DNA from 3 places in the Serratia proteamaculans genome. Region 1 is predicted to be linked to each of the others. Evidence: predicted binding sites of a transcription regulator. Region 1 holds the regulator's gene; each other region holds the start of a gene.

What was found. Region 1 encodes PhoB, which activates phosphate uptake and scavenging genes when phosphate is short. Its sites were predicted from a motif close to CTGTCATAAAACTGNCNNAT; they were not measured.
Region 2: opgB (phosphatidylglycerol--membrane-oligosaccharide glycerophosphotransferase) is a predicted target of PhoB. The motif match lies at 5,175-5,194, and genes of this name have one in related genera.
Region 3: QOT07_RS24475 (MIP/aquaporin family protein) is a predicted target of PhoB. The motif match lies at 1,484-1,503, and genes of this name have one in related genera.

Annotation. Positions count from the first base shown of each region.
Region 1 is NZ_OX461105.1:1,074,196-1,081,478, forward strand. It holds gene sbcC (exonuclease subunit SbcC) at 1-311, opposite strand, end outside; gene sbcD (exonuclease subunit SbcD) at 308-1,540, opposite strand; gene phoB (phosphate response regulator transcription factor PhoB) at 1,742-2,431, shown strand; gene phoR (phosphate regulon sensor histidine kinase PhoR) at 2,456-3,772, shown strand; gene QOT07_RS05005 (PstS family phosphate ABC transporter substrate-binding protein) at 3,788-4,726, shown strand; gene QOT07_RS05010 (cobalamin-independent methionine synthase II family protein) at 4,938-6,044, shown strand; gene brnQ (branched-chain amino acid transport system II carrier protein) at 6,491-7,283, shown strand, end outside.
Region 2 is NZ_OX461105.1:3,480,476-3,487,758, forward strand. It holds gene QOT07_RS16265 (LLM class flavin-dependent oxidoreductase) at 1-759, opposite strand, end outside; TPP riboswitch at 940-1,042, shown strand; gene QOT07_RS16270 (TenA family protein) at 1,106-1,786, shown strand; gene QOT07_RS16275 (ABC transporter ATP-binding protein) at 1,783-2,538, shown strand; gene QOT07_RS16280 (ABC transporter permease) at 2,535-3,302, shown strand; gene QOT07_RS16285 (ABC transporter substrate-binding protein) at 3,319-4,254, shown strand; gene QOT07_RS16290 (transporter substrate-binding domain-containing protein) at 4,320-5,051, opposite strand; gene opgB (phosphatidylglycerol--membrane-oligosaccharide glycerophosphotransferase) at 5,343-7,283, shown strand, end outside.
Region 3 is NZ_OX461105.1:5,262,894-5,270,176, forward strand. It holds gene QOT07_RS24460 (1,4-dihydroxy-2-naphthoate polyprenyltransferase) at 1-318, shown strand, start outside; gene rraA (ribonuclease E activity regulator RraA) at 399-884, shown strand; gene zapB (septal ring assembly protein ZapB) at 941-1,180, opposite strand; gene QOT07_RS24475 (MIP/aquaporin family protein) at 1,720-2,565, shown strand; gene glpK (glycerol kinase GlpK) at 2,609-4,117, shown strand; gene glpX (class II fructose-bisphosphatase) at 4,249-5,259, shown strand; gene emrD (multidrug efflux MFS transporter EmrD) at 5,292-6,476, opposite strand; gene QOT07_RS24495 (helix-turn-helix transcriptional regulator) at 6,773-7,283, shown strand, end outside.

The DNA of each region.
Region 1 (7,283 bases):
GGGGCGTTTTTGGCGCGTCGTTGGCTCCAGAAAGCACGGTAGCCGACGCCTTTAACTTCAAATTCGACCTCAGCCAGCGATTCGGCGGTGTGGCGCGTCATCAGCTCGTTTTGGCTTGGCGTAACGTTAAGGCGCGGCGTTTGGTGGTACAGCGCCAGACAGATGGCGTCCAGCAGGGTAGTTTTGCCCGCGCCGGTGGGCCCGGTGATGGCGAACAACCCATTACTGGCAAAGGGTTCGGCGGTGAAGTCGATCTTCCATTCGCCCTGCAATGAATTGAGGTTCTTTAATCTCAGGCTGAGAATTTTCATTGGCTCGGCTCCTGGTCGTTATGCTGAACGGCCGCGACCACCTGCTGGAACATTTGGCTCATTCGTTGCCGACGTTCTTCAGCCATTTCAGGCTCCTGCGCCAGCCGCCGTTCGAACACCTCATTAACACTCAGTTCGTTTAGCGTTTCTTTGTCCTGCTGTTCAATCGCCTGGCGGCGTTGTTCTTTGCTGCGGCGCAACAGCACCACTTCTACCGGCAGCTGATCGGCCAGGAGCTGGATGCGGCGCTGAATGTCGCTAAGGTAATCCTGCGTTGCCACTTCGATATCCAGCCACACCGGTAATTCACCCTGATAATCGGCGAACTGCTGCAATTGTTGCTCGATCTGCGCCAAATCGCCCTTGATAAGCTGCATGGGCTGGAAGCTGGGGATCTCCAGCGTGCTGACCTGTTGCAGGGCACCCGCGCTGAAATCCACCATAAACACGCTTTTGGCCTTGCCCAACTCGTCAAAACTGAGGGGGATCGGCGAGCCGCTGTAGCGAATATGTTCGGATTTGGCGACGTTTTGTGCACGGTGAATATGCCCCAGCGCGATGTAGTCGGCCGGTGGGAAGGCCTGCGCCGGAAAGGCGTCCAGCGTACCAATATAGATATCGCGCACCGAGTCGGAGGTGGTGACGCCTACGGTGGTCAGGTGGCCGGTGGCAACAATCGGCAGGGGCAAGCCCAGCGCGTCACGGCGTGCACAGGCCGCCTGATACAGCGTTTGATAATGGTCGGCGATGGCCTCTTGCAGCGCCTGCTGTTTTTGTACCCCGGATTCTCCGGCGCGGCTGGTGAGCAAATCGCGCGGGCGCAGGAACGGGATGGCGCACAGCACCGCGCCCGGCTGGCCGTCGCGCTGATTCAGCACCAGGATTTGCTGTTCGGTTTCGCTCTGTGCGTTGGCAATCACGGTGGTATTCAGGCAGGAAAGCAATTCACGCGATTCATTTAAGGTTGCCACAGAGTCGTGATTGCCGCCCAACACCACCAATTGGCAGCCGGTGCGCTGCAGCTCGACTACAAAACGGTTATACAGCTCGCGGGCATAACTTGGCGGCGAGCCGGTATCGAACAGATCCCCGGCGACGATCAGCGCATCCACCTGCTGTTGTTCGATCTGCTCGATCAACCAGCGCAGAAAAGCCTGATGTTCGGCGGCGCGGCTTTTGGTGAAAAAATACTGGCCAAGATGCCAGTCAGAGGTGTGGATCAGGCGCATGACACTCCCAGGGCGATAGAGTAATGGCAGGGATTATAAAGGGAATATGATGTTTCTGCGTGACTAGAAATAATCGCTATGCTTACTGCCTACAACAGGCAGGTTTTTTCATGGCTATTTATTTCATAAATCTGTCACAAAACTGACGCATAATGGCGACCGCAATCAACTGTGATCGCTAACACATTGGCAGGATTGACGATGGCAAGACGCATACTGGTGGTGGAAGACGAAGCGCCGATCCGTGAGATGGTGTGCTTTGTGTTGGAACAGAATGGTTACCAACCGTTGGAAGCTGAGGATTATGACAGCGCAGTGACGCGCCTGTCTGAGCCGTTCCCTGATTTAGTGTTGCTCGACTGGATGTTACCCGGAGGCTCCGGCATTCAGTTTATCAAACATATGAAGCGTGAAGCGCTGACCCGAGATATTCCGGTGATGATGCTGACTGCCCGCGGTGAAGAAGAAGACCGGGTACGTGGTCTGGAAGTCGGGGCGGATGATTACATCACCAAACCCTTCTCGCCAAAGGAACTGGTGGCACGCATCAAGGCGGTCATGCGCCGTATTTCACCGATGGCGGTGGAAGAAGTGATTGAAATGCAAGGGCTGAGCCTGGATCCTTCTTCACACCGGGTGATGGCCAACGAACAGGCGCTGGATATGGGGCCGACCGAGTTCAAATTACTGCACTTCTTTATGACCCATCCTGAGCGTGTTTATAGCCGCGAGCAGTTGCTTAATCACGTCTGGGGCACTAACGTTTATGTGGAAGACCGCACCGTTGACGTGCATATCCGTCGACTCCGTAAGGCGTTAGAGACCAGTGGTCATGACAAAATGGTTCAAACCGTTCGGGGCACCGGCTACCGATTCTCAACGCGCTACTGATCGCGCCGCGCTGGAGAATATGCCGTGCTAGAACGTCTATCCTGGAAGAGGCTGGCCCTGGAGCTGGCCCTTTTCTGCCTGCCTGCCTTACTGCTGGGGCTGATTTTCGGCTATCTGCCCTGGCTGCTGCTGGCCTCCGTGCTGGCGGCGCTGGTATGGAATTTCTACAACCAACTCAAACTTTCCCACTGGCTATGGGTCGATCGCAGCATGACGCCCCCCCCTGGCCGCTGGAGCTGGGAACCGCTGTTTTACGGCCTGTACCAGATGCAGCAGCGCAACCGTCGCCGGCGTCGTGAGCTGGCGCTGTTGATCAAACGTTTCCGCAGCGGGGCGGAATCGCTGCCCGATGCGGTGGTGATGACCACCGTCGAAGGCAATATCTTCTGGTGTAACGGTTTGGCGCAGCATCTGTTGGGTTTCCGCTGGCCGGAAGACAATGGTCAGCACATCCTTAACCTGCTGCGTTACCCGGAGTTCAGCCACTATCTGCAACAGCAGGAGTTCTCCCGGCCGTTAACCTTGCAGTTGAACAATGAACATTACGTCGAATTTCGTGTGATGCCTTATTCCGAAGGGCAGTTGCTGATGGTGGCGCGTGATGTCACCCAGATGCGCCAACTGGAAGGTGCGCGACGCAACTTCTTCGCTAACGTCAGCCACGAGCTTCGCACTCCGTTGACGGTGTTGCAGGGCTATCTGGAGATGATGAGCGACGAAGAGCTGGATGGCTCGCTGCGCGGCAAGGCGCTGGGCACCATGCAGGAGCAGACCCGACGAATGGACGGGCTGGTCAAGCAGTTGCTGACGCTGTCGCGGATTGAGGCAGCGCCTAATGTCGAAATGAACGAACGGGTCGATATCCCGCTGATGCTACGGGTGCTGCAACGCGAAGCTCAGTCGCTGAGCGGGGGCAACCATGAGATTACTTTCCGGGTGAACGAGCAGCTCAAGGTCTTCGGTAACGACGACCAACTGCGCAGTGCGGTATCAAACCTGGTGTATAACGCCGTCAATCATACGCCGAACGGCACCAATATTGAGGTGAGCTGGCAGCAGACGCCAAATGGAGCGCAGTTCCAGGTCAGTGATAATGGGCCGGGCATCGCTGCCGAGCATATTCCGCGCCTGACCGAACGCTTCTATCGCGTCGACAAGGCCCGTTCACGCCAGACCGGCGGCAGTGGGTTGGGGCTGGCGATCGTCAAGCATGCTCTCAGCCACCACGACGCGCGGCTGGAGATCCTCAGTGAGCAGGGCATCGGCACCCGATTCATCTTTACCTTGCCTAACCGGTTGATTGTTCCCGCAGCTTTGTCAGAGAATGCGGTGAAAAATTAACGCGGAGAGGCTGGTATGAACCGAATGACCCGAGGGCTGTTGCTTTGCCTGGCGCTGCTGGCGAGCCGTGGCGCGTTAGCGCAGCCGGATGGCATGCTGTCCGGCAACCTGTCGAGCGTCGGTTCCGATACGCTGGCCAATCTGATGGCGCTGTGGGCGCAGGACTTCAGTCAGCATTACCCCAACGTTAATTTGCAGATCCAGGCCGCAGGTTCCTCGACCGCGCCTACCGCATTGGCGGCAGGTGCCGCGCAGCTTGGCCCCATGAGCCGCCCGATGAAAGCGGCGGAGGTGTCGGCTTTCGAACACCGTTATGGCTATGCACCGCTGGCAGTACCGGTTGCGGTGGATGCGCTGGTGGTGCTGGTGCATCAGGACAACCCGCTGCGTGGTCTTAACCTGCAACAGCTTGACCGGATTTTCTCCGCGACTCTACGCTGTGGCGAAAACCGACCGTTGACGCGCTGGGGAGAACTGGGGCTGAGCGGCGATTGGCAGCAGCGCACTCTACAGCGCTTTGGTCGCAATTCGGCATCCGGTACCTACGGCTATTTCAAACTGCGTGCGCTGTGTGGTGGTGACTTTATGCCACGGGTCAATGAATTGCCCGGCTCGGCCTCGGTGGTACAGGCGGTGGCCGGTTCGTTGAACAGTATCGGCTACGCCAGCATCGGTTTTCGTGCCAGCGGCGTGCGGCTGTTGCCCCTGGCGGAGTCCGGCGAAAACTATGTCATCCCCAATGACACCAACGTGCGCAACGGCAGCTACCCGCTGTCACGCTATCTGTACATTTACATCAACAAAGCCCCCAACCAGCCGTTGGAGCCGCTGACCGCCGCATTTCTCGATCGCGTGCTGTCCGATACCGGACAAAACCTGGTGAACCACGACGGCTATCTGCCGCTGCCGTCGGCCACCCTGAAGAAAACCCGCCTGGCATTAGGCCTGAAATAAACTTCTCCCGGGGTGCGGCCACGCGCCCAACATGAATTTCTCTCACTACCGATGAAATTTCTTCTATTGCTGCCCGGCAGTCGATATGACAGCATGCTGTTTATTGGATTTCTAGACGTCTGGATGTCTATCGTAACCCAGCGTAATAGTTCACACCGTAAATTACTGAGGCAAAGGCCCGATCTTTTGCCTGCCACCGGGAGTCATAAATATGTGCGATTGCAATCACGCTTTTCACGCTGACGTTGTCGGCAGCCTGTTGCGCCCTGAGGCGCTGAAAACTGCTCGCCAACAGTTCCAGCGGGATGAAATTAATGCTGACCAACTGCGTGCGGTTGAAGACGAGCAGATCCGTCTGGCGGTGGCCAAACAGAAAGATCTTGGCCTGGCGGTGGTGACCGACGGCGAATTTCGTCGGGCGTGGTGGCATTTTGATTTTCTGGAAGGGCTGGACGGCGTGGAGGGTTATGACGCGGAGCAGGGGATCCAGTTCAACGGCGTGCAAACCCGGGCGCGCAGTATCAAGGTGGTCGGCAAGCTGGGTTTTAACCCGCAGCACCCGATGCTGGCAGATTTTCGCTTCCTGAAGGCGACCGCCGGTGATGCGGTGCCGAAAATGACCATTCCCAGCCCGAGCGTGCTGCACTTTCGCGGCGGGCGCAAGGCCATAGACAGCCAGGTTTACCCGGATCAGAACGCCTATTTTGACGATCTGGCGCAGACCTACCGCGACGCGATCAAGGCGTTTTATGACGCCGGCTGCCGCTACCTGCAACTGGATGACACCGTTTGGGCCTATCTGTGCTCGGACGATCAACGGCGGCAGATCCGCGAGCGCGGAGAAGATCCTGATCGTCTGGCGCGTATTTACGCGGATGTGTTGAATGCAGCGATCGCCGACAAGCCGGACGATCTGATCATTGGTTTACACGTTTGCCGCGGCAATTTCCGCTCCACCTGGATCTCCGAAGGCGGCTATGAGCCGGTGGCGGAGATCTTGTTTGGTCAGGTGAATATCGATGCCTTCTTCCTGGAGTACGACAATGAGCGCTCCGGCGGGTTCGAGCCGTTACGTTTTATCAAACCGGGTAAACAGCAGGTGGTGCTGGGGTTGATCACCACCAAAAACGGCGAGCTGGAAAATCCTGAACAGGTGAAACAGCGTCTTGAGGAGGCTGCGCAATTTGTCGATCGCCGCCAACTTTGCCTCAGCACCCAGTGCGGTTTTGCCTCGACCGAAGAGGGCAACAGCCTGAGTGAATCACAGCAGTGGAATAAACTGCAAAGCGTGGTGAACATTGCCCGACAGGTTTGGTAGCGGCGAAAATCCCGTCCAGACCGCGCGGAAATTGGCTGTTTATTGGCGTTTTCGCGCGGTCATTCGCTTTAGGCTTCACGTTTTGTGAATGTGTCGCTCAAAAATGATACAAATCATGTATTGTATATTTATTGATAGCCACTATGATCGACTGGCCCTGAAAGATTATCTGGTCTATAACTCTGCTTTTTGTCATGCGCCTTGCCTTTCAACGCTATAAACGTTTAACTTAGCCTCCGTTGTCGGACTAAACCTCCATTTATAACTCTTAAAACTCTGCCCATCATCATGAGTGGTCACTTTCGAATAAGGACAAAACGCCGGACGTTATGCGTTTTCTGCTCTTATTGGTCTCGCGATGAAATGGCAAGCCGGCAACCGGGTGGGGCATAACGCCACCACGTATCGGGCACTTTTTTTCATTTGAACAGGCAACACGACATCGTATGAGTCATCGTTTAACGTCAAAAGATATTATCGCATTGGGTTTTATGACCTTTGCCTTATTCGTCGGCGCCGGGAATATCATTTTCCCGCCGATGGTCGGTTTACAGTCCGGTGATCACGTCTGGACCGCAGCTATCGGCTTCCTGATCACCGCTGTCGGTCTGCCGGTGATGACCGTGATTGCGCTGGCACGCGTCGGTGGCGGTATTGACGCCCTGAGCACGCCGATTGGCCGCCGCGCCGGTCTGCTGCTGGCGACCGTCTGTTATCTGGCTGTTGGCCCGCTGTTCGCTACCCCGCGTACCGCGACCGTCTCCTTCGAAGTGGGGATTGCACCGCTGACCGGTGATGGCGCCATGCCGCTGTTTATTTACAGCCTGGTGTACTTCGCCCTGGTGATCGCCATTTCTCTGTATCCGGGCCGCCTGCTCGATACCGTGGGTCACGTATTGGCACCGCTGAAAATTGTTGCGCTGGGCGCGCTCGGCATCGCCGCGCTGGCCTGGCCTGCAGGTACGCCAATTCCGGCGACCGAGATTTATCAGAACGTTCCATTCTCTACCGGCTTCGTTAACGGCTATCTGACCATGGATACGCTGGGTGCGCTGGTATTCGGCATCGTCATTGTTAACGCCGCGCGTTCCCGTGGCGTGAAGGATGCCAAATTGCTGACGCGTTACACCATTCTGGCGGGATTGATCGCCGGTGTGGGCCTGACGCTGGTTTACCTGAGCCTGTTCAAGCTGGGTTCCGGCAGCGGCGTATTGGTGCCTGATGCAACCAACGGCGCGG
Region 2 (7,283 bases), 2.4 Mb from region 1:
CATCAACGCAAAGATGCTGCGGCTGACCGACACGCGGGGTTCCCGTTTATGCCCGGCGACCTTCCAGGCTTCGCGATACGCGCGGATCTGCTTCGCTTGCTGCACGTGGAACGGTTCGCCGGTTTCGTCGTTTTTCAGCGTTGAGCTTTGCAGGTTCATCCCCAACTTCGCCGCCCAAACGGCCGTAGCGTCTGAGCTGGCGCCCCACCAGATGCGATCCCGCAGTCCGGCGGAGAAAGGCTCCACCCGCAGCAAGCCCGGTGGATTCGGGAACATCGGCTGCGGGCTAGGTTCGGCGAACCCTTCGCCACGCAACGCATCAAGCAGCACTTCGGTGTGGCGGCGCGCCATATCGGCTTCGGTCTCGCCTTCGGCCGGGGTATAGCCAAAGTAACGCCAGCCATCAATCACCTGCTCGGGAGAGCCGCGACTGATGCCAAGCTGCAAGCGCCCGCCTGAAATCAGGTCGGCGGCGCCGGCGTCTTCCACCATATACAGCGGGTTTTCATAACGCATGTCGATCACGCCGGTGCCGATCTCAATGCGCTGGGTTTTGGCACCGATGGCGGCCAACAGCGGAAATGGCGAACCAAGTTGGCGCGCGAAGTGGTGTACGCGGAAATAGGCCCCGTCCGCCCCCAGCTCTTCTGCCGCGACGGCAAGATCGATGGATTGCAACAGTGCATCGCCAACCGAGCGGGTGCCCGACTGCGACGAAGGCGTCCAGTGACCAAAAGAGAGAAATCCAATTTTCTTCATGGGTAGTGTCCTTAGAGTGAATTATGACCGGAATACAGTGACAAACATGCCCCCCTGCAAGCCAGAAAAATTGTATTGGACCGCACTAAACGAACCGTTTTCGGCTAGGAAAAACCTTAACGCCGGGTGCCCGTGGCCGCCGCACGGGCATTGTAATCAAAAAGTAAATATCGTATAACAGGCTCCTCCGAGGGGTGTCCTGTCAAGGGCTGAGATGGCGTAAGCCGAACCCTTTGAACCTGATCTGGGTCATGCCAGCGAAGGGACGGGTCGGCAATAACACCATCAGTTATTGCCCGTTCTTACCTCAGCACGCCCGGATCTCCACTTAATTTTTGGAGGTCCCATGTTTACCCCCCAATTCGACGACGGTCTTTACGGACGGCTACGCCAACAGGCCGGTAGCCACTGGCAGGACTATGTCGCTCATCCCTTTATTCAGCAACTGGCCGCCGGTACCTTGCCGGAACCCGCTTTCCGTCGCTACCTGACCCAGGATTATCTGTTTCTGATCCACTTTGCCCGCGCCTACGCGCTGCTGGTCAGCAAGCTGCGCACCCTGCCGGAGATGCGCGCAGCCACCGCCTCGCTCAATGCGATTGTCGCCGAACTGCCTTTGCATCTGGCCTACTGCGCCGACTGGGGGCTGAGCGAGCCGCAGATTGCCGCCGAACCCGAGGCAGCGGAAACCCTCAACTACACCCGCTATGTGCTCGATATCGGCCACGCCGGTGATGCTCTGGATCTGCTGGCGGCCCTGCTGCCCTGTGTCGCCGGCTATGCCGAGATTGGCCTGCGCCTGCTCAACGACCCCGCCACGGTGATGGAAGCTAATCCTTATGCCTCGTGGATCCGCAACTATGGCGATCCGGCCTATCTGGCCGGGGTGCAGGCCGCGCTCGACCTGCTGGAAAACGTTGGCCGCCAGCGTGGGGCTGAGAGCCGCCTGGCCGAGCTGTCGGTGATTTTCACCACCGCCACCCGGCTGGAATCCGCCTTCTGGCAAATGGGGCTGAATGCCCAATGAGTATAGGCAATGCGCAGCACGATGGCGTCCGGCCGGGTATTCAGGTGCGGGATTTAACCCTGCGCTTTGGTCAGCAGGTGATTTTCGACCGGCTTAGTTTTGATATCGCAGGCGGCAGCTTTGTCGCCCTGCTCGGTGCCAGCGGGGCGGGGAAAACCAGCCTGTTAAAGATTATTGCCGGGCTGGCGAAACCCACTTCCGGTACGGTCATCGGCAGCGATGGCCAGCCGATTGCCGGGCGCATCGCCTATATGGGGCAAAAAGATTTGCTCTATCCGTGGCTGACCATTGACCAGAACATTAGCCTCGGCGCGCGGCTACGCGGTGAAAAGGCCGATCGCCCCTGGGCGGAGCACCTGCTGGAACGCGTGGGGCTGAGTGGTTATGGCAACACTCTGCCTGCCGCGCTGTCCGGTGGCATGCGCCAGCGCGCCGCCATCGCCCGTACCCTGTATGAACGCCAGCCGATTGTGCTGATGGATGAACCCTTTTCGGCGCTGGACACCATAACCCGCGCCATGATCCAGACGCTGGCCGCCGACCTGCTGGCGCAGCATACCGTGTTGCTGATTACCCATGACCCGATGGAGGCCTGCCGCCTTAGTCATCGCCTGCTGGTGCTGTCCCGCCACCCCGCCGGTATCGACGATAGCCATATTATCGAAGGTCTGCCGCCGCGCGCACCGGACGATCCTCAACTGCTGAAAAGCCAGAGTGAGTTACTGCTGCAACTGGTGAGGGCCGCCGGATGACACCGCAGGTAGAAAGCCGCCTGTCACGGATGCGCCGCAGCCTGACGGTGTTTGCCGGCCTGTTACTGCTGTGGGGGCTGGTCACTTTGGGCGATATTCCCGCCTTTTTGCTGCCGTCCCCCTCTGCGGTAGCGCAGGCGCTGTGGAATGACCGGGCCTACCTCGCTTATCACACGCTGATCACCGCCGCCGAGATCGCCTGCGGCCTGCTGGCCGGGGTGTTACTCGGTGCCGTGCTGGCGCTGTGCATGATTTATTCCCCACGGCTACAACGCTGGCTGATGCCCCTGGTGCTGACCAGCCAGGCGATACCGGTGTTTGCGCTGGCCCCCCTGCTGGTGCTGTGGTTTGGCTTTGGCATGAGCGCCAAGGTGGTGATGGCGGTGCTGGTGATCTTCTTCCCGGTCACCTCGGCCTTCTTCGATGGGCTGCGCCGGGTCAATAACGATTATCTCGATCTGGCCCGCACCCTGCGCGCCTCCCCCTGGGCCCAACTGCGGCACGTGCGGCTGATGGCGGCGCTGCCGGCCTTTGGTTCCGGGCTGCGGATGGCCGCTGCAGTCGCCCCGATTGGCGCGATTATCGGTGAATGGGTGGGCTCGGCGGAGGGGCTGGGTTACGTGATGCTTAACGCCAACGCGCGCATGCAGACCGACGTCTGTTTCGCCGCGTTGTTTATTCTGGTGCTGATGACCGTCTTGCTTTGGGTGACGGTGGACGCGCTGCTGCTGCGCCTGATCAACTGGGCGCCGGAACATGACTGAAAATAAGGGATCCACCTTGATTAAAAATACCCTGTGCGGCCTGATGCTCAGCACCACGCTGGCCGGGCAAGCCACCGCCGCTGAAAAACTGACGCTGGTGCTCGACTGGTATATCAACCCTGACCACGCGCCGATTATGGTGGCCGAGCAGATCGGTGCCTTCAAGGCCGAAGGGCTGGACGTCAAGATCGTGCCGCCTTCCGATCCGGCGCTGCCACCGCGGCTAGTGGCGGCAAAACAGGCCGATCTGGCGATCACCTATCAGCCACAGCTGCATTTCTTCGCCGATCAGGGCCTGCCGTTGGTGCGCGTAGGCACCCTGATTAATTCACCGCTGAATACCGTGATTACGCTGGATAAAAGTATCACCACCCCGGCGGGTCTTAAGGGCAAAAAAATCGGCTACTCGGTCAGCGGTATCGAACAGGCCACGTTGGCAACCATGTTCAAACATGAACACCTCAAGCCTGACGACGGCAAGTTGATCAACGTTAATTTCCAACTGACCAGCGCCCTGATGGCAGGCCAGGTTGATGCGGTGATTGGCGGTTATCGCAATATTGAAGCGCTGGAACTCAAGCTGCAGGGCAAGGATCCGGTGGTGTTTAACGTGGAAGACTACGGGGTTCCGGCTTACGACGAGCTGATTATTGTCGCCAATCGCGACGCGGTGACCGAGCCGAAAATCAAAAAATTCCTCGTGGCACTGAAAAAAGGCAACGACTACCTGCAGGCCCACCCGCAGGAAAGCTGGCTGGCCTTCGCCAAGGCCCACCCGGAACTGAATACCGAGCTGAACAAACAGGCCTGGCAAGCCAGCCTGCCATTGTTCGCCCGCGATCCGGCCAGGCTGGATAAAGCGCGCTATCAGGCCTACGAACAATTCCTGTTCGACAATAAGCTGATCAAGAAAATCACCCCGGTAGAGCAGTATGCGGTGGAGCTGCACTAAGGGCTCGCATTGCCTGTTTCCCCTCCCCTAACCTTCTCCCCTGGGAGAAGGTATATTTTGCACTATCAGGCAGAGGGGGCCAGGGTCACATCCCCCTGGCCGCTGCGCTGCAGGGCCTGCTGCACCAGTCCGTTCGCCTTGCACCGCTCCACAAATTCGCGCACATAGGCCGCCCCGGCTGTTTTTTCTCGCGGCACTGCCATCGCCTGGTGGATCGCGGTGAAGTGCCCGGCCAGCACCCGGTAAGCCGGATTTGCCGCTGCGGCGGCCAGCAAGGGTTGACGCACACCTGCTACGGCATCCAGGCCCTGCTCCAGAAACAGGGTTATCGCCTCGGCGGAGGTCTCTGCTCGCACCAACTGCGCATGCTTTAAGGTGCGCGACAAATACAGGTCATAGGCCGCGCCCTTGCCCACCGCGATGCGCACCTCAGGCCGATCCAACTCGGCCACCTGCTGCCAGGGTGACGCCTGTGCCAGCAAATAAGTGCCTTCAATGATCACATAAGGCGCGCTGAAAGCGATTTGTTCCGCCCGCACCGGCTCGATAGCCATAAAGGCCACATCCCAGGCCGAGGTTGCCAACGCGGCGAAAACCTTGCCCGCCGCGTCGTAAGTCACCAACTCCAATGCCACGCCCAGTTCATGCGCCAATGCGCTGGCTAAAACCACGGACACGCCCTGCGGTTCGCCATCCGGCCCCGTCTGCGCCAAAACCGGATTGCCAAGATTGATCGCCGCGCGCAGGACACCCTGTGGGGCCAGGTCAGCAAGTACGGCTGCGGGAATAGGGTCCATGGTTATCTCCTTAATAATGAGTCACCGCGCCTCTTCAACGCGTCCCATTAATGTTATAGCCCAATATCGGCTGAGCAACATTTAACCGTGGCTCCCCCTGGAGACGTGACTGGTGTCACAGTATTGTCACAAAAATGACCAATCGCCCCCCGCCGCACCGGGCCGCTGCAAACACGCATTGACCCTGTCGCGGTCAATGCGCTATACCCTTCCTCTTTCGCGCTGTGCGCGGTTCAGCCGCGTTTCTCAGGGCAGTTAAGATTTTCTTTTTAATCAGACAGGGTACGGTGGATGGTTTCAGCATTAATTTCGTTTGCACTTTTTTTAGCCTCAATTCTCATCTACCGGACCCGGGCCGCCGCTAACCGCTGGTGGCTGGCCGCCCTGCTGACGCTGCTGGGCAGCTATCTGATCCTCAACGTGGTGCTGATCGCCAGTAACTACTTTACCGGCGACGGCATTACCGATGCGGTGCTCTACACCCTCACCAGCAGCCTGAAGGGCGCCGGCGTCGGCAAATATCTGCTGCCGTTTATTGGGCTGTTGGCGGTATTGGCGTTGATCTTCTCCGTGCTGACCTGGAGCCTGGTGCGCCGCAAGGCCAAAAGCAGCAGCGTGGTATATAGCGTGCTTGCCGTACTGCTGGCGCTGTTTTCCGTCGGCACCACCCCGGCCTTTCAGGATATTTCCCTGCTGGTCAGAAGCCAGATTAGCGGCGACACCGCCGACTTTGATACCTACTACAAAGCCCCGAAGAAAAGCGTACAGGGTAAGGCGCCGAACCTGGTGTATATCTACGCCGAAAGCCTGGAAAGAACCTACCTGGATGAGGATGTTTTCCCCGGCCTGGCCGATGAACTGAATCAGCACCGTGAAAACAGCATCGACTTCAGCAACACCCAGCAGTTGCCGGGCACCGGCTATACCATTGCCGGAATGGTGTCTTCACAGTGCGGTATCCCACTGTTTGCCCCCTTTGATGGCAACGCCTCCAGCGCGGTGTCCACCTTTTATCCGGAAAACGTCTGCCTGGGTGACGTGCTGAAATCCGCCGGTTACGACAACTACTTCTATCAGGGTGCCGAACTGGCCTTTGCCGGTAAGGACACCTTCCTGAAATCGCACGGTTTTGATCATGCTTACGGCTTCAAGGAATTGCGCGGGCAGGTCAGCGACCCTGGCTACAAGAATGACTGGGGCTGGTACGACGATACCGTGCTGGATCTGGTGTTCGACAAGTTTGTCGAGCTGTCGAAACAGGATAAAAAGTTCTCGCTGTTTGCACTGACCGTCGACACCCACCATCCGGACGGTTTCATCTCCGCCAGTTGCAGCAAAAAGTCGTTCAGTTGGCAGAACAAGGAAAACCGTTCGCTGAGCGCGGTGGCCTGCAGCCAGCAGCACATTGCGGCGCTGATCGACAAAATCAAAGCATCCGACTACTTCAAAAACACCGTCATCGTGGTGTCCTCAGATCATCTGGCGATGAACAACACCGCCTATGACATTCTGACCAAACAGAAACGCCGCAACCTGTTCTTTATCATTGATGGCACCCACCCGCAGACCGCGCTGCATAACGAAAAGCGCAGTACGCTGGACAACGGTGCCACGGTGCTGGATGTGATGGGCGGCGATAACTACATCGGCCTCGGCCGCAGCAGCCTGTCCAGCCCAACGCTGGCCACCGTGTTCCTGAATATTGATGAAAAGATCAACGCCTGGAAACCGGCGGTGGTGAAGCAATGGGGCTTCCCCAACAGCATTAGCAACTTTAGTCTGGACGACCAGGGCAGCCGTTTTAGCTTCTCTGGCATCACCTTTAAGGTGCCGTTTATCCTGAAGGTAACGGACAACAAAATTGAGCCAATGTTTAACGTCTACCTGTCCACGCCGCTGAAGAAACAGCTGGCCGGTCTGGGAGCAGGTGAAAAATTTGTCTGGGTCGACAAGTGCTATGAAATCGGTCGGGTGTGGGCACCGGAACTGGCGCTAAGCACCGAAACCTGCGTCGCCTCCGGCAATCTGGCCGCCCCACCGCAGATTGTGCAGGCCAAAGCGGGCAGTTATCGCGGCAAGGTCAACTTTACTGCGCCAGAAGCGGACAGCGTTGCCGCTTACCAACAGGCCGTCGAGCGGCTGAAAGTGGACGACAGCGCGGTTAAATATCACGCGGATGCCATCGCCTTTATGCTGCCGGGGATGCCGGAACAGGTGAAGGCCATCACCGGC
Region 3 (7,283 bases), 4.2 Mb from region 1:
AATAATCTGCGCGATATCGAAAGCGACCGTGCCAACGGCAAGAATACCCTGGCAGTCCGACTTGGGCCGCAGAAGGCACGTTATTACCACGTGTTGCTGCTGATCGGTGCGGTGGCGTGCTTTACGCTGTTCACGCTGCTTAACCTGCATAGCCTGTGGGGCTGGCTGTTTGTCTTGGCCATCCCGTTGCTGGTCCGCCATGGCTTGCGCGTGTTGCGCGATCCGACCCCTGCCGGCATGCGACCTATGCTGGAACATATGGTTAAGGCGGCGTTGCTGGCCAATGTGTTGTTCGCTATTGGCGTGGTGCTCAGTTAGCCATCGAACTGATGATTTTGCCAACAGGGCGAATAAAGGGATATACTGGTTATTCCAGCGGCAAACAGACGTAAAATCCTATGAAATACGATACTTCCGAACTTTGCGACATCTATCACGAAGAGGTGAACGTAGTTGAGCCTCTATTCTCCAATTTTGGCGGGCGTACTTCATTTGGCGGGCAAATCACTACGGTGAAATGCTTTGAGGATAACGGCCTGTTATTCGAGTTGCTTGAAGAAAACGGCCGCGGTCGCGTCCTGGTGATTGACGGTGGCGGCTCGGTACGTCGTGCCCTGATCAACGCAGAACTGGCGCGTCTGGCAACCCAGAACGAATGGGAAGGCATCGTGGTTTACGGTGCGGTTCGTCAGGTAGACGATCTGGAAGAGTTGGACATCGGCATTCAGGCGATGGCGGCCATTCCGGTGGGTGCCGCCAGTGAGAGCATTGGCGAAAGTGACATCCGCGTTAACTTCGGCGGTGTGACGTTCTTCTCCGGCGATCATCTGTATGCTGACAATACCGGTATTATCCTGTCCGAGGATCCACTCGATATCGAGTAATCTTCAGATATGAAAAAGGGCGCCTTGGGCGCCCTTTTCGATCGTGCAATCCGGAATCAGACTTCTTCCATTTTGCCCAACAGCGCACGCAGGCGGTCTTGCCATACGTGCTGCTCTTCTTTCAGTTGCTGGTTCTCACGTACCAGCGATTCGTGGTTGCCGGAGGCAGCCTGAACTTCCTGTGAAAGAGTGTTGTTTTTGTCTTTCAGCTCTTCAATTTCCATCTGCAGCAGGGTGATGGTATCGATCGCCTGCTGAACTTTTGATTCCAATTTCTCAAATACTTCAAATGACATTCTTCAGTCCCCTCATGATAGCAAGGCGTACATCTATAGGTAACGGCCGCAACTCAGGTTGCAACTGCTGCGAATATGCATCGCGCCAAGTGACACACGCTTTTATTGAAAATAACGCGCCTGTCTCGATAAAACGCTTCTTTCGATAAAAACGATTGTAAGTAGCCTGTCCCCGACTGTCTAGCAACATCCGGCTCAACGCGCAGTCTGTTGCAATTTTCCTGCCGTCACCATCAGCAAAAACTGAAAATACCCAGGGTGCGTAAATTGATTTGTTAACGAACGGTGGCTGGAACACTGGTCAGATCACAGTTTTATGGTGCAGAAAGAACACAAAACGACGCGAATTCGCTCAATTTTATGACTCAGCACACACATTTTGATTTCGCTATTTCTCGTTTATGTTCGTTAACGATAAATTTACATCACGTCCTCAATTAATAATTGGACGAGATGAAAAAAACTGTACCCATAGGCCGGGTTGATGCACACCCTGAGCCTATAAACCCACAACCGCCGTTTTGCAGGACAACAACATTATGAGCCAAACCACCAGTCCGACCCTAAAAGGCCAATGTATCGCTGAGTTCCTCGGCACCGGCCTGTTGATATTTTTTGGCGTAGGCTGCGTTGCCGCGCTGAAACTGGCTGGCGCCAGCTTCGGTCAATGGGAAATCAGTATCATTTGGGGCCTGGGCGTTGCCATGGCCATCTACCTGACCGCTGCCATCTCCGGTGCGCATCTCAACCCGGCGGTGACCATCGCGCTGTGGTTGTTTGCCTGCTTTGACGGACGCAAAGTACTGCCTTACATCGTCGCACAGATCGCCGGAGCCTTCTGCGCAGCAGCGCTGGTCTACGGGTTGTATTACAACCTGTTCTTCGACTTTGAAGCGGTCAACCATATGGTGCGCGGCAGCGACGAAAGCCTGGCCCTGGCCGGTATCTTCTCCACCTACCCTAATGCACACATCTCCGTTGGCCAGGCTTTCCTGGTTGAAACGGTGATTACCGCGATCCTGATGTGCCTGATCCTGGCGCTGACCGATGACGGTAACGGTATTCCACGCGGCCCGCTGGCACCGCTGTTAATCGGTATTCTGATTGCCGTGATCGGCGCCTCTATGGGACCATTGACCGGCTTTGCGCTGAACCCGGCCCGTGACTTCGGCCCGAAAATGTTCGCTTATCTGGCTGGCTGGGGCAAAGTGGCCTTCACCGGTGCGCGTGATATTCCGTACTTCCTGGTGCCTATCTTTGGCCCAATCATCGGTGCCTGCCTGGGTGCCTTTGGCTACCGCATGCTCATTGGCCGCAATCTGCCGTGTGATGTCTGTGTAGACGAAGAGCAACCCGCCGCCAAGGCTCAGCAGCGTAAAGCGTGATTGGCACAGTTTTAAAACGGTTAACAACAGCAGGACTAAAATCATGACTGTAGAAAAAAAATACATTGTCGCTCTCGACCAGGGAACTACCAGTTCACGTGCCGTAGTGCTAGACCACGATGCCAATATTGTTGCGGTGTCGCAGCGTGAATTCACGCAGATTTACCCGAAAGCCGGCTGGGTTGAGCATGATCCGATGGAGATCTGGTCGTCACAAAGCTCCACGCTGGTGGAAGTGCTGGCAAAAGCCGACATCAATTCCGATCAGATCGCCGGTATCGGCATCACCAACCAGCGCGAAACCACCATCGTCTGGGAAAAAGAGACCGGCAAACCGATCTATAACGCCATCGTCTGGCAATGCCGCCGCACCGCCGACATCTGTGAAAAACTCAAACGCGATGGCATGGAAGAGTACATTCGTCACAACACCGGTCTGGTGGTTGACCCGTACTTCTCCGGCACCAAGGTAAAATGGATCCTCGATCACGTTGAAGGCGCCCGTGAACGCGCCAAACGCGGTGAGCTGCTGTTCGGTACTGTCGACACCTGGCTGGTGTGGAAAATGACCCAAGGGCGGGTGCATGTGACCGATTACACCAACGCCTCACGTACCATGATGTTCAACATCCATGAGCTGGACTGGGATGAACGCATGCTGGAAGCGCTGGATATCCCGCGCGCCATGCTGCCAAAAGTCCGTTCGTCTTCTGAAGTGTACGGCCAGACCAACATCGGGGGTAAAGGCGGTACGCGTATTCCTATCGCCGGTATCGCCGGTGACCAGCAGGCGGCGCTGTACGGCCAACTGTGCGTTCAACCGGGCATGGCGAAAAACACCTACGGCACCGGCTGCTTCCTGCTGATGAACACCGGCAAAGAAGCGGTACGTTCTAACCACGGCCTGCTGACCACTATCGCCTGCGGCCCACGCGGCGAAGTGAACTACGCGCTGGAAGGAGCGGTCTTCATTGGCGGCGCCTCCATTCAGTGGCTACGCGATGAGCTGAAACTGATCAGCGATGCGGCCGACTCCGAATACTTCGCCACCAAGGTGAAAGACAGCAACGGCGTGTACGTGGTACCGGCCTTCACCGGTCTGGGCGCACCTTACTGGGACCCGTATGCCCGTGGCGCCATCTTCGGCCTGACCCGCGGCGCGAACAGCAACCACATCATTCGTGCCACGCTGGAATCCATTGCCTACCAGACGCGCGACGTGCTGGATGCCATGCAAGCCGACTCCAACACTCGCCTGCAATCGCTGCGTGTGGACGGTGGCGCGGTCGCTAACAACTTCCTGATGCAGTTCCAGTCTGACATCCTCGGTACTCGTGTAGAGCGTCCTGAGGTGCGTGAGTCGACGGCACTGGGTGCCGCATTCCTGGCAGGCCTGGCTATCGGCTACTGGAATGACCTGGATGAAGTGAAGAGCAAAGCGGTCATCGAGCGTGAGTTCCGCCCAAGCATTGAAACCACCGAGCGTAACTTCCGTTACAGCGGTTGGAAAAAAGCGGTTGCCCGCGCACAAGCCTGGGAAGAGCACGACTAACGCTTGTTTGCCCGGTTAACCCCCATCATGCGCTGCCTCCGGGCGGCGCATTTTTTTGCCCCGTCCCCGCCGCCGCGTGCTGTGATAAACTTTGCCGATATTTTCTTCCTTTCTCACAGACAGGTTTTGCCATGAAACGTGAATTAGCCATCGAATTTTCCCGCGTTACCGAAGCCGCCGCGCTGGCGGGCTATAAATGGCTGGGACGCGGCGACAAGAACGCCGCCGACGGCGCTGCGGTCAACGCAATGCGCATTATGCTCAATAAAGTGGATATCGACGGCCGCATCGTGATCGGCGAAGGCGAAATTGATGAAGCGCCGATGCTGTATATCGGCGAACAGGTTGGCAGCGGCCAGGGAGACGCGGTGGATATCGCCGTCGATCCCATCGAAGGCACCCGCATGACCGCCATGGGCCAGCCCAATGCGTTGGCAGTGCTGGCGGTGGGCGATCGCGGCACCTTCCTGCACGCCCCTGACATGTATATGGAAAAACTGGTGGTGGGCCCGGCAGCGCGCGGCGCTATCGATCTTAACCTGCCGCTGGCTGAGAACCTGAACAACGTCGCGGTCTGCCTGGGCAAGCCACTGAGCCAACTGACGGTGGTGATCCTGGCCAAGCCGCGTCACGATGGCGTTATTGCCCAAATGCAGCAGCTCGGGGTGCGAGTGTTCGCTATCCCCGACGGCGACGTGGCGGCCTCAATCCTGAGCTGCATGCCAGACAGTGAAGTCGACGTGATGTACGGTATCGGCGGCGCGCCGGAAGGGGTAATTTCTGCCGCGGTGATCCGTGCTCTGGACGGTGATATGCAGGCACGCCTGCTGCCGCGTCATCAGGTCAAAGGCGACAGCGCCGAGAATCGTCGCATCGGCGAAGAGGAGCTGGCACGCTGTAAAGAGATGGGGATTGAAGCCGGCAAGGTGCTGCTGCTGGATGACATGGCGCGCAACGACAACGTGATTTTCTCCGCCACCGGCATCACCAAGGGCGATTTGTTGGAAGGCATTAGCCGTCAGGGCAATATGGCCACCACGGAAACGCTGTTGATCCGCGGCAAGTCACGCACTATCCGCCGCATCCGCTCGACCCATTATCTGGATCGTAAAGACCCGGCGCTGCACGAGTTTCTGCTGTAATTAAACAGGGCGCCGAAGGCGCCCTGTTCGTTTTATACGGTATGTCCCTGATGCTGCATCCGGTGGGACAACGGCCACCAGCACAGCAGAATCAGTAACGCCATGGCAAACATCAGCAGGCCAAGGCTAAACTGCCCGGTCTGCGGCAACATGGCGGAAAGCCAGGTCGCCAGGCCGGAGCCCATATTCTGCATGCCCCCGACCAACGCGCCAGCCGCACCGGCCAGATAGGGGAATGGCTCCATCGCCCCGGTGGTCGCCAGCGGAAACATCATACCGGCCCCGAAGAAGAACAACGCCGCAGGTACAATCAGCGTCCAGATGTTCATCACGCCAAACCACCCAGGGATCCACATCATCAGGCCCGCCAGCAGGCAACTGATCACCGAATGCCACACCAGGCTGTGGAAGGTTTTACCGTCACGACCGGCATACCAGGCCCCAAAGAACGCCGCCGGAATTGGCAGAATAAACAGGATACTGACGGTCAGACCGCTCAGACCCAGCACGCCGCCCATCAGCACGCCACAGCTGGCTTCAAAGACCGCGATCCCCGCCAAAGCGCCAATCAGCATCACCAGATAGCAACTGAAGGTCCCGTCGGCCAACAGCTTGCGGAAGCTTGCCAGCATTCGTCGTTTCTCGGTCTGCTGCGGGCGGGTTTCCGGTAGCCAGCGGAACATGGCGAAAGCCACACCGGCACAGAGTACCAACAGGAAGGCATAGCAGGCACGCCAGCCAAATACCATCGCCAATGCTCCGCCGATGATCGGCGCCAGCAGCGGGCTAACCAGAATCCCCATGTTAAGCAGGCTGTTGGCATAGCGCAGCGAGGTACCGGCATACAGATCACGCGGCATGGTTCGCGCCATCACCCCAGCCACACCGGTCCCCATCCCCTGAATGGCACTGGCGGCAACCAGCATCGTCAGGTTATTGGACAACAGCGCACCCAGAGCGCCAATCATGAAAATCATCATCCCGGCCAGGATCACCGGGCGGCGGCCAATACGGTCCGACAGCGGGCCGTAAATCAGCTGCGAGAAACCATAGGTCATCAGATAGGCCGCCATCACGCGCTGCACCGCACCGGATCGTACCGAGAAATCTTTAGCAATATCAGCGACAACGGGGACATAAATGGTTTGTGCCATCTGACCGACGGCCACTAACAGGGTAAGCATCACCAACAGGTGAAAGTTTTCTATTTTTCTCATTATCTTCGTTAACGTATTAACTCGTCACAGCGTCCCGGTATGGCCCGAAAATCAGCCAGAACGGCGAGCAGCCCTCTATGGCGGCATAAGCTAACAAATTTGATTTTTTTAGCGAGTTTCAGACAGATATTGATCTCCGTCACAGTGGCAGCAAAGCCAACCAGCCTCGTAAATTAAACTGTACGTCTACCGCTTATGGGTTAAAAATGGCAAACTTTCAATAGTTTGGCTTTAGCATTTAATCGATAATTATTTTCATCATCTTGAAATAAAATAACACCATAGGGATTGGGTTTATGAAAACAACAGAGCTGATTTTATTGCAGTTAAAAACCCTGGGGCCACATTCAGCCAAAATGCTGGCTGAGCGTCTGGACATCACCCCCATGGGTATCCGTCAGCATCTGCAATCCCTGGAGAAACGTGAGCTGGTTGATTACGAGGAAGCGCGTACCAAAGTAGGTCGCCCCACCCGTTACTGGTCGCTGACCCATCAGGGCCACGCCCAGTTTGCCAATGGCCACGATCGGCTGGCGGCAGAGATGTTGGGATCTGCCCATCAGCTGTTTGGCGCTGAAGAGGTGGAGCAGCTACTGAATGCGCGCGAAGACAAGCTTTATCATCGCTATGCCGAAGAGCTGTCAGAGGAAACCTGCCATCAGGCCAAACTCACCCGACTGGTGCGTCTGCGGCAGCATGATGGCTACATGGCCGAACTGGTTGAGCATCCGCAGGGCATGTTACTGGTGGAAAACCACTGCCCGATCGGCGTGGCGGCCACCGCCTGCAGTAGCCTGTGCAACTCGG